DNA from 2 places in the Arcanobacterium pinnipediorum genome. Region 1 is predicted to be linked to the other one. Evidence: riboswitches for the same ligand, from Rfam matches in the RefSeq annotation. Region 1 holds a riboswitch; the other holds the start of a gene.
The links. Region 1 has a riboswitch for thiamine pyrophosphate ahead of NG665_RS01400 (phosphotransferase enzyme family protein). Riboswitches for the same ligand answer to the same signal wherever they lie in the genome.

Region 2: another riboswitch for thiamine pyrophosphate. It lies ahead of NG665_RS00650 (thiamine ABC transporter substrate-binding protein); the one in region 1 lies ahead of NG665_RS01400 (phosphotransferase enzyme family protein).

What each region holds. Positions count from the first base shown of each region.
Region 1 is NZ_CP099547.1:328,846-333,917, reverse strand. Features, by position in the region: gene NG665_RS01415 (DoxX family protein) at 1-105, shown strand, start outside; gene NG665_RS01410 (3-phosphoshikimate 1-carboxyvinyltransferase) at 173-1,609, shown strand; gene rsgA (ribosome small subunit-dependent GTPase A) at 1,616-2,683, shown strand; TPP riboswitch at 2,772-2,875, shown strand; gene NG665_RS01400 (phosphotransferase enzyme family protein) at 2,898-4,052, shown strand; gene NG665_RS01395 (ABC transporter substrate-binding protein) at 4,080-5,072, shown strand, end outside.
Region 2 is NZ_CP099547.1:150,552-155,623, forward strand. Features, by position in the region: gene NG665_RS00625 (Na+/H+ antiporter subunit D) at 1-1,295, shown strand, start outside; gene NG665_RS00630 (Na+/H+ antiporter subunit E) at 1,292-1,903, shown strand; gene NG665_RS00635 (MrpF/PhaF family protein) at 1,900-2,160, shown strand; gene mnhG (monovalent cation/H(+) antiporter subunit G) at 2,160-2,516, shown strand; gene NG665_RS00645 (DUF4235 domain-containing protein) at 2,570-2,830, shown strand; TPP riboswitch at 2,984-3,088, shown strand; gene NG665_RS00650 (thiamine ABC transporter substrate-binding protein) at 3,146-4,222, shown strand; gene NG665_RS00655 (ABC transporter permease) at 4,236-5,072, shown strand, end outside.

The sequences.
Region 1 (5,072 bases):
CGTTCTGGCAAGCCCTCGGTTGGCTGGCGCGCAGCCCGGTTAAGTGAACGAGCAGTTCAAAATGCATCCCAGCGTTTTGAGCAGATCGCTCCCGCACGTTCCTAGCATGGTAGTCGATGCGGCTGGAGTTATAACGTAATGACTGCAGCCGCTCGCACCTAACGTCGTCTTCGTGTCAAAACATCGCATGATAAGTGATTCTCCCGAGAACTCATGGTGGCATGCTCCAACAGTGCCAGCAAACTATCGGCTCACCAGCCGGATCAGCCTGCCTGGTTCTAAATCACTAACCGCAAGATGGATGATTCTCGCTGCAACTGGTAGCGAACCAGTCGAGCTTTATGGCGCTCTTAAATCACAAGATACTTTCGTGATGGCTGAAGCCCTAACCACTTTGGGTGCCCAAGTGAAATGGAATGCGCACTCGTGCATTATTTACCCCTTACCACGCACCGAATCGGGCCACATCCGCATTCGCGGTAATATATCGATCCATGCCCACCAGGCCGGGACGGTAATGCGCTTCATTCTCCCGCTCGCAGCTATGGCTACCGGGAAAGTTACCATCGAGTGCGCAACGAACGCCCGGCACCGCCCAATTTCTGGTCTAGTTCGCGCCCTAACTGATCTCGGAGTCACAATAACTTCACCTAGCACTACAGGTGTGAATTTCCCACTGACCATCGAAGCCCACGGCCCAATCACGGGCGGGCGGCTAACCCTCGACTCTGGCGCATCATCGCAATTTCTTTCAGCTCTCTTGCTCAGCGCTCCCCTGATGGAAAACGGTTTAGTCATAGATCTTAGTCCCCAACAACTCCCCTCCGCCCCGCACGTCGCAATGACCGTAGATGTTATGCGCCAAGCCGGGCACACCGTCGTCGTCGATAATAATTCATGGTCGGTTCTACCAACCAAACCTAATCCACGTCCAATAGGTGACCTCAAAACCGCCAGCGCTGCGCAACCACCCAGCGCTCAGCGAAAGTCAGTGCACACCGGCTACGGCCAGCGAATCGACATCGAACCCGACCTGTCCAATGCCGGACCTTTTCTTGGTGCCGCAATGGTTACCGGCGGCGAAATAACGATTGAGAATTGGCCACAAAACTCAACACAGCCCGGCCGCGCATATCTTGAACTACTACGAATGGCAGGCGGTAAGCTCCACGTCCAACCTACTGCTGCGGGAAGTAAACTCATCTGCCACGGACCGCAAACTATTAAACCACTCGATGTAGATATGGGCGACGTCGGTGAACTCGTGCCCACCATCGCCGCTATCTGCGCCTTTGCACCCGGGCGCAGTTTCCTGCGCAACATCGGGCATCTGCGTGGCCATGAAACCGACCGCCTTGAGGCATTAACAGCTACACTTAATCGCGTTGGCGTTAGCGCATACACCCGCGGTGATACTCTCGTTATCGACGCAGATCCACGCAAGCTACACGGCGGCGATCTCCACTCCTATGCCGATCATCGCATGGCAACATGCGGTGCGATTCTCGGGTTGGGTATTGCCGGGGTGCGCGTTGATAATATAGAAGCTACAGCAAAAACTTTCCCACAGTTCGCCACAATGTGGCAAACAATGATCACGAATGGATGACTTTAGGTGAGTAGAGGCGATACAGGAACAGATGACTACCGGGTCAAAGTTCGTCCGGGAAAACCCTCACGCCCGCGCACCAAGATTCGTCCCGACTATTCTTCTGCACCGCGCGGACGAATCTATCGGGTTGATCGCGGACGCTACCATGTGCGCATGGTCGAGACGGGCATTGATGTTGTTGCAGTTAAAGCCCGCGAACTGGGCCGGCGCGGAATCGTTGTGGGCGACGTTTGTGCTATGGTCGGAGATCTCTCTGGACGCAAAGATACCCTGGCGCGGATAGCTGGGGTCGACGAACGCTCAACCGTGTTGCGCCGAGTTGGCGAAGAAGGTGAAGCATCTGGCAATGAACGAATTATCGTAGCCAATGCTGATCAATTAGTGATTGTGGCAGCCCTTGCGCAACCAGAACCGCGCACCGGCATGATTGACCGCTGCGTGGTAGCTGCCTACGACGCCGGGATGGACGTTATCTTAGCGTTGACGAAATCGGATTTGGCTCCAGCAGAAGAATTACGGGCAATCTATGAACCGATGGGGTTAGATATCGTTGTCACCAGCGTCGTCGAACACGGCGACGATTCCGAGGCTAAAACACATAGTGAGGCCAAAACGAACCGTGCCGACGACGGTTTGGCACAGTTGCGCGAAAAACTCACCGGCCGCGTCTCGGTACTCGTTGGGCATTCCGGGGTAGGAAAATCGACCCTGATCAATGCTCTGATCCCGCAAGCTAGCCGCGAAATCGGGCGGGTTAATGAAGTTACCGGGCGTGGGCGTCATACCTCGACCTCAGCGATGGCTTTCGATTATCTTGGAGCTGGGACCGTTATCGATACCCCAGGTGTGCGCACCTTTGGCCTAGCGCACGTCACACCAGATGGATTACTGCGCGGCTTTCCCGATTTAGATGAGATTGCAGATCATTGCCCGCGCGGATGCACACATGAGGCCGGCGTGATCGAGTGTGCCCTTGATGATCCACAATTCGTTGAACCCGACTCTCTGCTCGCGGCGCGTGTTGAATCCTTTAGACGATTACTAGCTTCGCGTGGCAAGCAGGAATGGTAGGATTTACGCCTCTTGGGTAGCACCCACCTACGTATATGCTGTGTTGTGGATATCAAAAATATGCCAGCATCACAAAAGCCTGTTATCCTGTAACCGACACGGGAGCCATTGTGGCTGAGAGGGAGGGTCCCACCTCCGACCGTTGACCTGAACTGGGTAATGCCAGCGGAGGAACGTCGCGCGTCGGTGCCGTGCTGTGCCTAAAAGGTGACTTATGGAAGTCGAGCAACAGCTAACGGTAGTCGAGCAGAAATGGCCTGCCATAACGCAGGCTGAGATTGCTCACTACTCCTCCCGGATCGTTTCAGATCTGGGAGTTTTGTCTACTACCCATGTTTCTCCTCGCATCGTGCGCCATTCGCATAGACCTATGGCGGCCGGGTGCGAGGTAGATCTAGGGCCAGACCTACCCCATATTTTCGTTAAACGCTATCTGCCGGCATTGTATCCAATCCGCCAGTTGCAAGCTCAACATGATTTCACCACGTATCTACACTCATCTGGGTTCCCTACCCCGCCCTTGGTGCTGACCGAACAAGATGACGGCGAAATCGCATCGGTTATGCGTTTTGCCTCCGATTCAGGTGAATGGATCTATGAAGCTACCTATGCGGGAGTGGGTGAAGATAGGTATCGCAATACGAGAAGTTGGGCCGGGCCAAACACCCTTCAAGAAGCACATAAGATCGGCCAGATAGCGGGGATGCTAGCCAATGTGAGCGAGAATTATCCGGCCCATGATCCGGGAATGAGCGCCTATGATAACCGGTTCCAGCTTCTGCTATCTGATCCGCTTCAAGCCCTGCCTGACTTTCTCGAATCCCATCCTGCAGTTAAAGCTTTTATCTCCACTCACGGCTATGACATAGAGTCTGATTTAGACTTACCTCGACAACTATCTGAAGATATCGATCCCACTATCCCGCAACAGTGGACGCATGGCGATTTGCACTGTTCGAATATGTTGTGGGATAAGGAACAGGTCACATCCGTTATTGATTTTGGCCTCGCCGCCGTAAATCCGCGCATCTTTGATCTTGCAATAGCGATAGAACGCCATGCTATCGATTGGCTCGCCATTAGCGCTGGAGGCAACGTCCACGCCCGCCACGATATTGCGGCAGAGATTATTTCTGGCTACCTCGATCACGTTCACCTAACCGCTGCAGAACGTGCATCGTTGGCTCCTATGCTCGCCTTGACTCAAGTCGAAGCCGGACTTCATTTCTTGGAATATTACGCACAAGCCCCGGTAGATGCGTCTATTGCGCACTGGTCGTATAACGAGTATTTCCGTGGGCACACTGCGTGGTTCGTATCGCGGCCAGGTCAGCAATTTCTTTCTCATATTTCGCAATGCGTTTCTTGATCCACTTGTTTTTTTGAAAGGTTTACTATGAAAAAATTTCTTGCGCTATGCTGTAGTTTCGTTTTAGCTGCCGGTTTGAGCGGATGTGATGCTTCGACGACGGACGATACCGCTAACCGACATGTGCGCGTGATTTTGGATTGGACACCAAATACCAATCACACCGGAATATATGTTGCGCTCAATAAGGGCTATTACGAAGACGCTGGGCTCGACGTCGAAGTTCTTGGGTTTTCCCAAGCCGGGGTTGAATCAGTGGTCGAGCACGGTGGGGCCGAGTTTGGTTTCACGGGCGCTGAATCGCTGGCAATTGCCTACGGGCAGGGCGCTGATTTGAAGATGGTCTATTCCTTACAGCCGTTGTCTAGCCAAGGAATAGCTGTTCGGGCTGATTCCGATATTCATACACCCAAAGATCTCGATGGCAAACTTTTTGCAACTTATGGTGGTGTGCAAAACACTGACAAAGTTAAGGAGATGATAAGACACGACGGCGGAAAAGGTGAGTTTGACACCGTTGTTATGGGAACTGCTGCGTACCAGGCTGTTGCAGATGGCAGTGCTGATTTTGCCGAAGGATTATCCACTTGGGAATCGATTGAGTTTGAGTTAAAAGGTTCTGCGTTGCGGTTTATGTATCCGTGGGAGTGGGGTGTGCCTGGAACGCCTGCGGTGTTGGGAATATCGGCGAAAAATGACCTGATCAAAAATGATCCGGAACTTGTCAAAGATTTTGTTAGCGCAACGAAAAAGGGGTATGACTATACGTTGGATCATCTTGATGAAGCTTCCGATATTTTGATAGCTGAGAATCCCGATGCCCAGCTCAATCCAGAGTTAGTCAAGCGTTCACATGAGCTGTTAACAACAAAGTTTTGGCCAGATGCAACGGGTAGAACCGGGCTGGCAGATTTGCAGGCGTGGCAGACCTTCTTGGATTATCTCGTGGCGCATGGAACTATCCTTGATGCCAATAACCAACCGAGATCTGCAAAACTCTTGGCTGAAGATCTGGTGACT
Region 2 (5,072 bases), 180 kb from region 1:
CAGTAACTGTGACGCTGGCAGTGCTGGTGTATTCGGTATCCCAAGGTGCAGCCGACGGCGATGATGCGGCCCCGATCGCGGTCTACCATCCGGCGTTCTTACTGCTTTCTGCCGGGGTGTCCAACGCGTTTCTTTCCGGGGATTTATTCAATATCTACGTGGGTTTTGAGCTGTTACTCATGGCCTCGTTCGTGCTCATCACTTTAGGTGGAACCCATGATCGCATCCGGGCTGGCACAGTGTATATTGTGGTTTCGCTCATCTCTTCAGTTGTGCTATTGATGGCGATTGCCTTCACATACGCAGCTACTGGAACAGTGAATCTAGCGCAGTTGGCGTTGCGCCTGCCCGACGTCGATCCGGGTGTGGGCCTTGCGATCCAGACGATGATGCTGATCGGTTTTGGTATTAAAGCAGCGATCTTCCCGCTATCTGCTTGGCTACCAGATTCATACCCGACTGCTCCGGCTCCGGTAACAGCAGTTTTTGCCGGATTATTGACCAAGGTTGGTATCTACACCATTATTCGAACTCAAACCTTGCTCTTCGCCTCGAACCGGATAGATCTCATCCTTGGTGTTTTCGCAATCGTCACCATGCTCGTCGGTATTCTTGGCGCAGTGGCGCAACAAGATATTAAACGTCTACTTTCCTTCACTCTGGTTTCGCACATCGGTTACATGCTGTGGGGAATTTCGTCGTCAACTGACAACGGTTTGGGTGCCGGAATCTATTACGCCGTCCATCATATTACGGTCCAAACTGCCCTGTTCTTGGTGGTAGGGCTAATTGAACGTCGCGGGGGCACGACCTCGCTGATCAAACTCGGATCATTGGCAAAGCTGGCTCCGGTGCTTGCTGTACTGTATCTGATCCCGGCCCTAAACCTCGCAGGTATTCCGCCCCTATCGGGATTTTTCGGCAAAGTTGGCCTGATTCAAGCCTCTGCCTCGCGTGGGTTAGCAATCGACTGGTGGCTCATCGGTGCTGGCGTGGTGACATCGCTTTTGACCTTGTATGCGGTGACGCGAGCATGGACGATGATGTTTTGGCAAGAGGCACCGCACGAGTTGCCGGAGAAAACTATTCCGCGCGCTATGATTATCTCCACCGCGACTCTAGTAGCAGTGACGATCGGAATTTCGCTGGGTGCGGGACCGCTGGGACGATACACCTGGGATGCGGCCAGCGAGTTACATCAACGCACCCCCTATATTTCAGCAGTTTTACCTGACGAGGAACGCGGCACGGGCCAAAGTAGTGAGGTCACTGAGGAAAAGGAGGCTCAGCGGTGAAATATCGTAGTTCGCGCTCGATGCGCCATGCGGTTTTGCAGTCGGAACGATTCCCGCACGCTTCGATGGGGTTGTTGCTTGGTTTGACTCTGGCGTGGGTTTTACTTTGGGGTGAGTTCAGCGTCGGAAATGTTGCGGCTGGCTTTTTAGCTGCGCTGGTAGTTACGAGCTTGGCTCCATTTCCAGCTGTCGCCTTCGACGGGCGGTTTCGGCCGTGGGGAGTAGTTTTGTTGGTGACGACGGTGATGTGGGAGATGGCGCTAGCCACTGCACAGATATCGTGGTTTATAGTTCGCGGGCATGAGCCTCGATCTGGAGTTATCAAAGTAGGGCTACATTCGCGATCCGATGTTTATATTGCGAGTGTGGCTGGATTGACGGCACTGATCCCCGGCACAGTGGTGGTTGATGTTTCGCGTGAAGAATCTATTCTCTATGTTCATATTTTTGATATGGAATTGGCGGGTGGAATTGATAACGCGCGGCAATCGATACTTACCGTTGAAGAGCGGTTGTTGCGCGCCTTTGCTTCGCATGATGAGTTGGTTGATGCAGGCTATGTTCCTGGCCCCTCACGCTCATATGGCAGATTGGAGGATGGGCAGTGATCTGGCTATTAGCAGCAAGTGCCGTGATTGAGTTGATTGCGGTGGTGTTATTGATGTGGCGTCTGGGGCGCGGGCCAACTATTTTAGACCGCGTGGTTACCTTAGACATGATCACCTCAGTGCTGGTTGGAGGTATCGCCATTTTGTTTGCCGTTACGCGGCGCACCGATCTTTTGCCGGTGTTTGTGGTGGTTTCGCTCGTAGGGTTCGTTGGTTCTACGGTCACTGCGCGTGCACTGCCTAAGGAGGAAGAGTGATGGTGATATTAGACTGGGTTGGCACTGTTTTGATTTTCTTCGGCAGTGTATTGACCCTAATCGCCACTATTGGCGCGTTGCGGGTTCCTGATGTGTTTTCCTTGCAGCATATTGCTACTAAGCCGCAAGTGATGTCGCTTATTTTGCTGATGTTCGGCGTGATGTTGGTTGTGCGCGATAGTGCAGTGACGTGGACTCTCCTTGCCGTCATTGGTTTCCAACTCGTTACTTCACCGATTTCGGCACATGTTATTTCCCGGGCCGCTTATCGCACCCGCCGGCCTGGTATGTCCGCTTTTGATGTTGATGAATTAGATAGTGACCTGCTCGCTGGAGGAGATCTCACGGTAGACTAAAGATAGTTGCGCTCGCCAACGATGCTGGCGAGTTGCGTTACGAAAGGAAAAAGATGAACCTCGGATACCGCCTTCTAAGTTTGGCTACCGGCGCTGTTGCTGGTCTTGTTGCCCGTCAGGTTGTGACGCTGGTGTGGGAAAAGGGCTTGGGGAAAGCCACACCGAATGGTGATGAGACTGATCTCGATCTCCCGCTGGCACAGATTGCTACCTTCTCTGCAGTCACGGCAGGAGTGACTGCTCTTGTCAACGAGGCGATGCAACGCAAGACCGCCCAATGGTATGGCGCACGGAATTCTGAAGACAAAGCCTGATTTTTCTTCGCAGACGATCCCGAGATTACCTGTTCTAACTCCGTAGCGGAGATGAGTGTAGGCGATCTCGGGATTTTGCTGTTCGCTCCTAGTGAGAGGAAACTCAAACCTTGGTTTTCGCTTTTCTCATGCCGAAAACTCGGTGATAGGATGAGGATGTCACAGGGGAGCGCAAATGTGCTGAGAGTGCGAACTTTTCTGCAGACCCTCATACCTGATCCGGGTCATACCGGCGGAGGAAGTGAGTTCTCTCCCTACTACGCTACGGTTTAATGCTATGTGTAGCAGGCCCTCCATGAATAACGGAGGAAAGATATGAAAACCCGTAAGTTGAGCCTTGGTTTAGTTACCGCATGTGCACTGGCATTAAGCGCTTGCTCATCGAGCGTTCCAGCGGCAGATAAAACGCCTGATGCGATGGAGAAGGAAACTCAGAAGGCTCCACAGACGGTTAAGGTCGTTACCAATGGATCCTTCTCCTTACCTGACGATGTCCTTGCTGCATTCACCAAGGAATCAGGATTCACAGTTGAGCTAGTTAATGGTGAAGAGTCTGGCACGCTGGACTCCAAACTCATCTTAACGAAGAACAATCCGGTAGGTGACGCAGTTATTGGCTTAACTGCTAATAACATTATCGACGTTGCTAACGCTGGTGTTCTTGACGATTCGGTTAAACTAGATGGTCCCAAAGGTGCCGATAAATACAAGATCGCCCAAGCTAGCGGTGCTATGCCACTAGATCGATCTGATGCATGTTTCAACTACGATATTGCCTATTTCGAAGATAAAGGTTTGACGCCTCCGGCTGGCTTGGAAGATTTAGTGAAGCCAGAATACCAAAACCTAACTGTGATTGAGGATCCGTCAAAGTCCGATACTGGGTTTGCGTTGCTGGCGGCAACAATTTCGCACTTTGGTGAAGATGGCTATGTTGATTACTGGAAGCAGCTTTTGGCTAACGGCACTAAGGTTGATGCCGGATGGAAGGACGCCTACCAGGTAGATTTCACTGCCGGTGAAGGTAAGGGTGCCTATCCGATCGTCATGTCATATGCTTCTTCGCCATTTTGGACGATTAACGAAGCAGGTGACGCCTCCAGCACAGCTAACGTTGCCGGTGGCTGCTACCCGGTAGTGGAATACGCCGGTGTTCTCAAGGGTGCGAAGAACGTTGAGGGTGCACAAAAGTTCCTCCAATGGTTGTCTACCCCGAAGATTCAGACCGTCATTGCCGAAGAAAATGTTACGTATCCAATCGACGAATCTGCACAGTTGCCCAAGGGCATGGCAGAATTTGCGCCGCGGCCAGACGCTGTTGCATCCCTAGATCCGCAAAAGATTGTCGATTCGAAGGAAGAATGGATTACCGCGGTTACGGAACTGTTCTAAGAAAACTCCTTCGATGTTGAAATCTCTGACACAGCGCCCACTGATTGTGTGGGCGCTGTGCGCTCTAGGCCCGGCGCTCTTCCTCGGATTGTTCTTCTTCGCTCCGGTTATTGATCTACTGAGCTTGGGTGTAGCAGAACTGGCGGCGAGCTGGAATTCAGGCGGCTTGGCCGGCATAGGCGAGCAGTTGTCGCGAGCGCGAGCAGGCACTGCGTTGGTGACGACGTTAGCCTTAGCTTTTGCCGGAACATTATTGTCCATTGCGGTGGGCGTGCCAGCTGCCTACATTTTGTATCGCAGACGTTTCCCGGGCCAAAACATTATTCGATTTTTGATTGTCTTCCCGTTCGTGCTGCCCACGATCGCGGTTGCTACCGCGTTTCGTTCCCTATACGACGACGGCGGTTTATTCGGTTTCCTCAACCTTGCCGGTTCGCCGATACTCATTGTGCTAGCAATGATGTTTTTCAACATTTCGGTGATCGTCCGTACCGTGGGTGCGGCGTGGGGCGGACTCAATCCGAACTATGAAGCTGCAGCGCGCACGCTCGGCGCCTCGCCACTGCGTGCGTTTACCTCTGTGACGTGGCCGCGGTTGGCTCCAGCAGTGTATTCGGCAGCAACTCTCGTTTTCTTGTATTGTTCAACCTCATACAGTTTGGTGATGATACTGGGAACAACGCGCACGCGAACGTTAGAGACAGAAATCTATCGGCAAACAGCGCAGTTCCTCAACCTTGGCACGGCCGCGGTTCTTTCTCTGGTTCAAGCAATTATCGTCGTTGCTGCCCTCATTATCTCCCAGCGCTTTAGTAAAGACGCGGTTGTGGTTGATACCCATTCGCGTTTC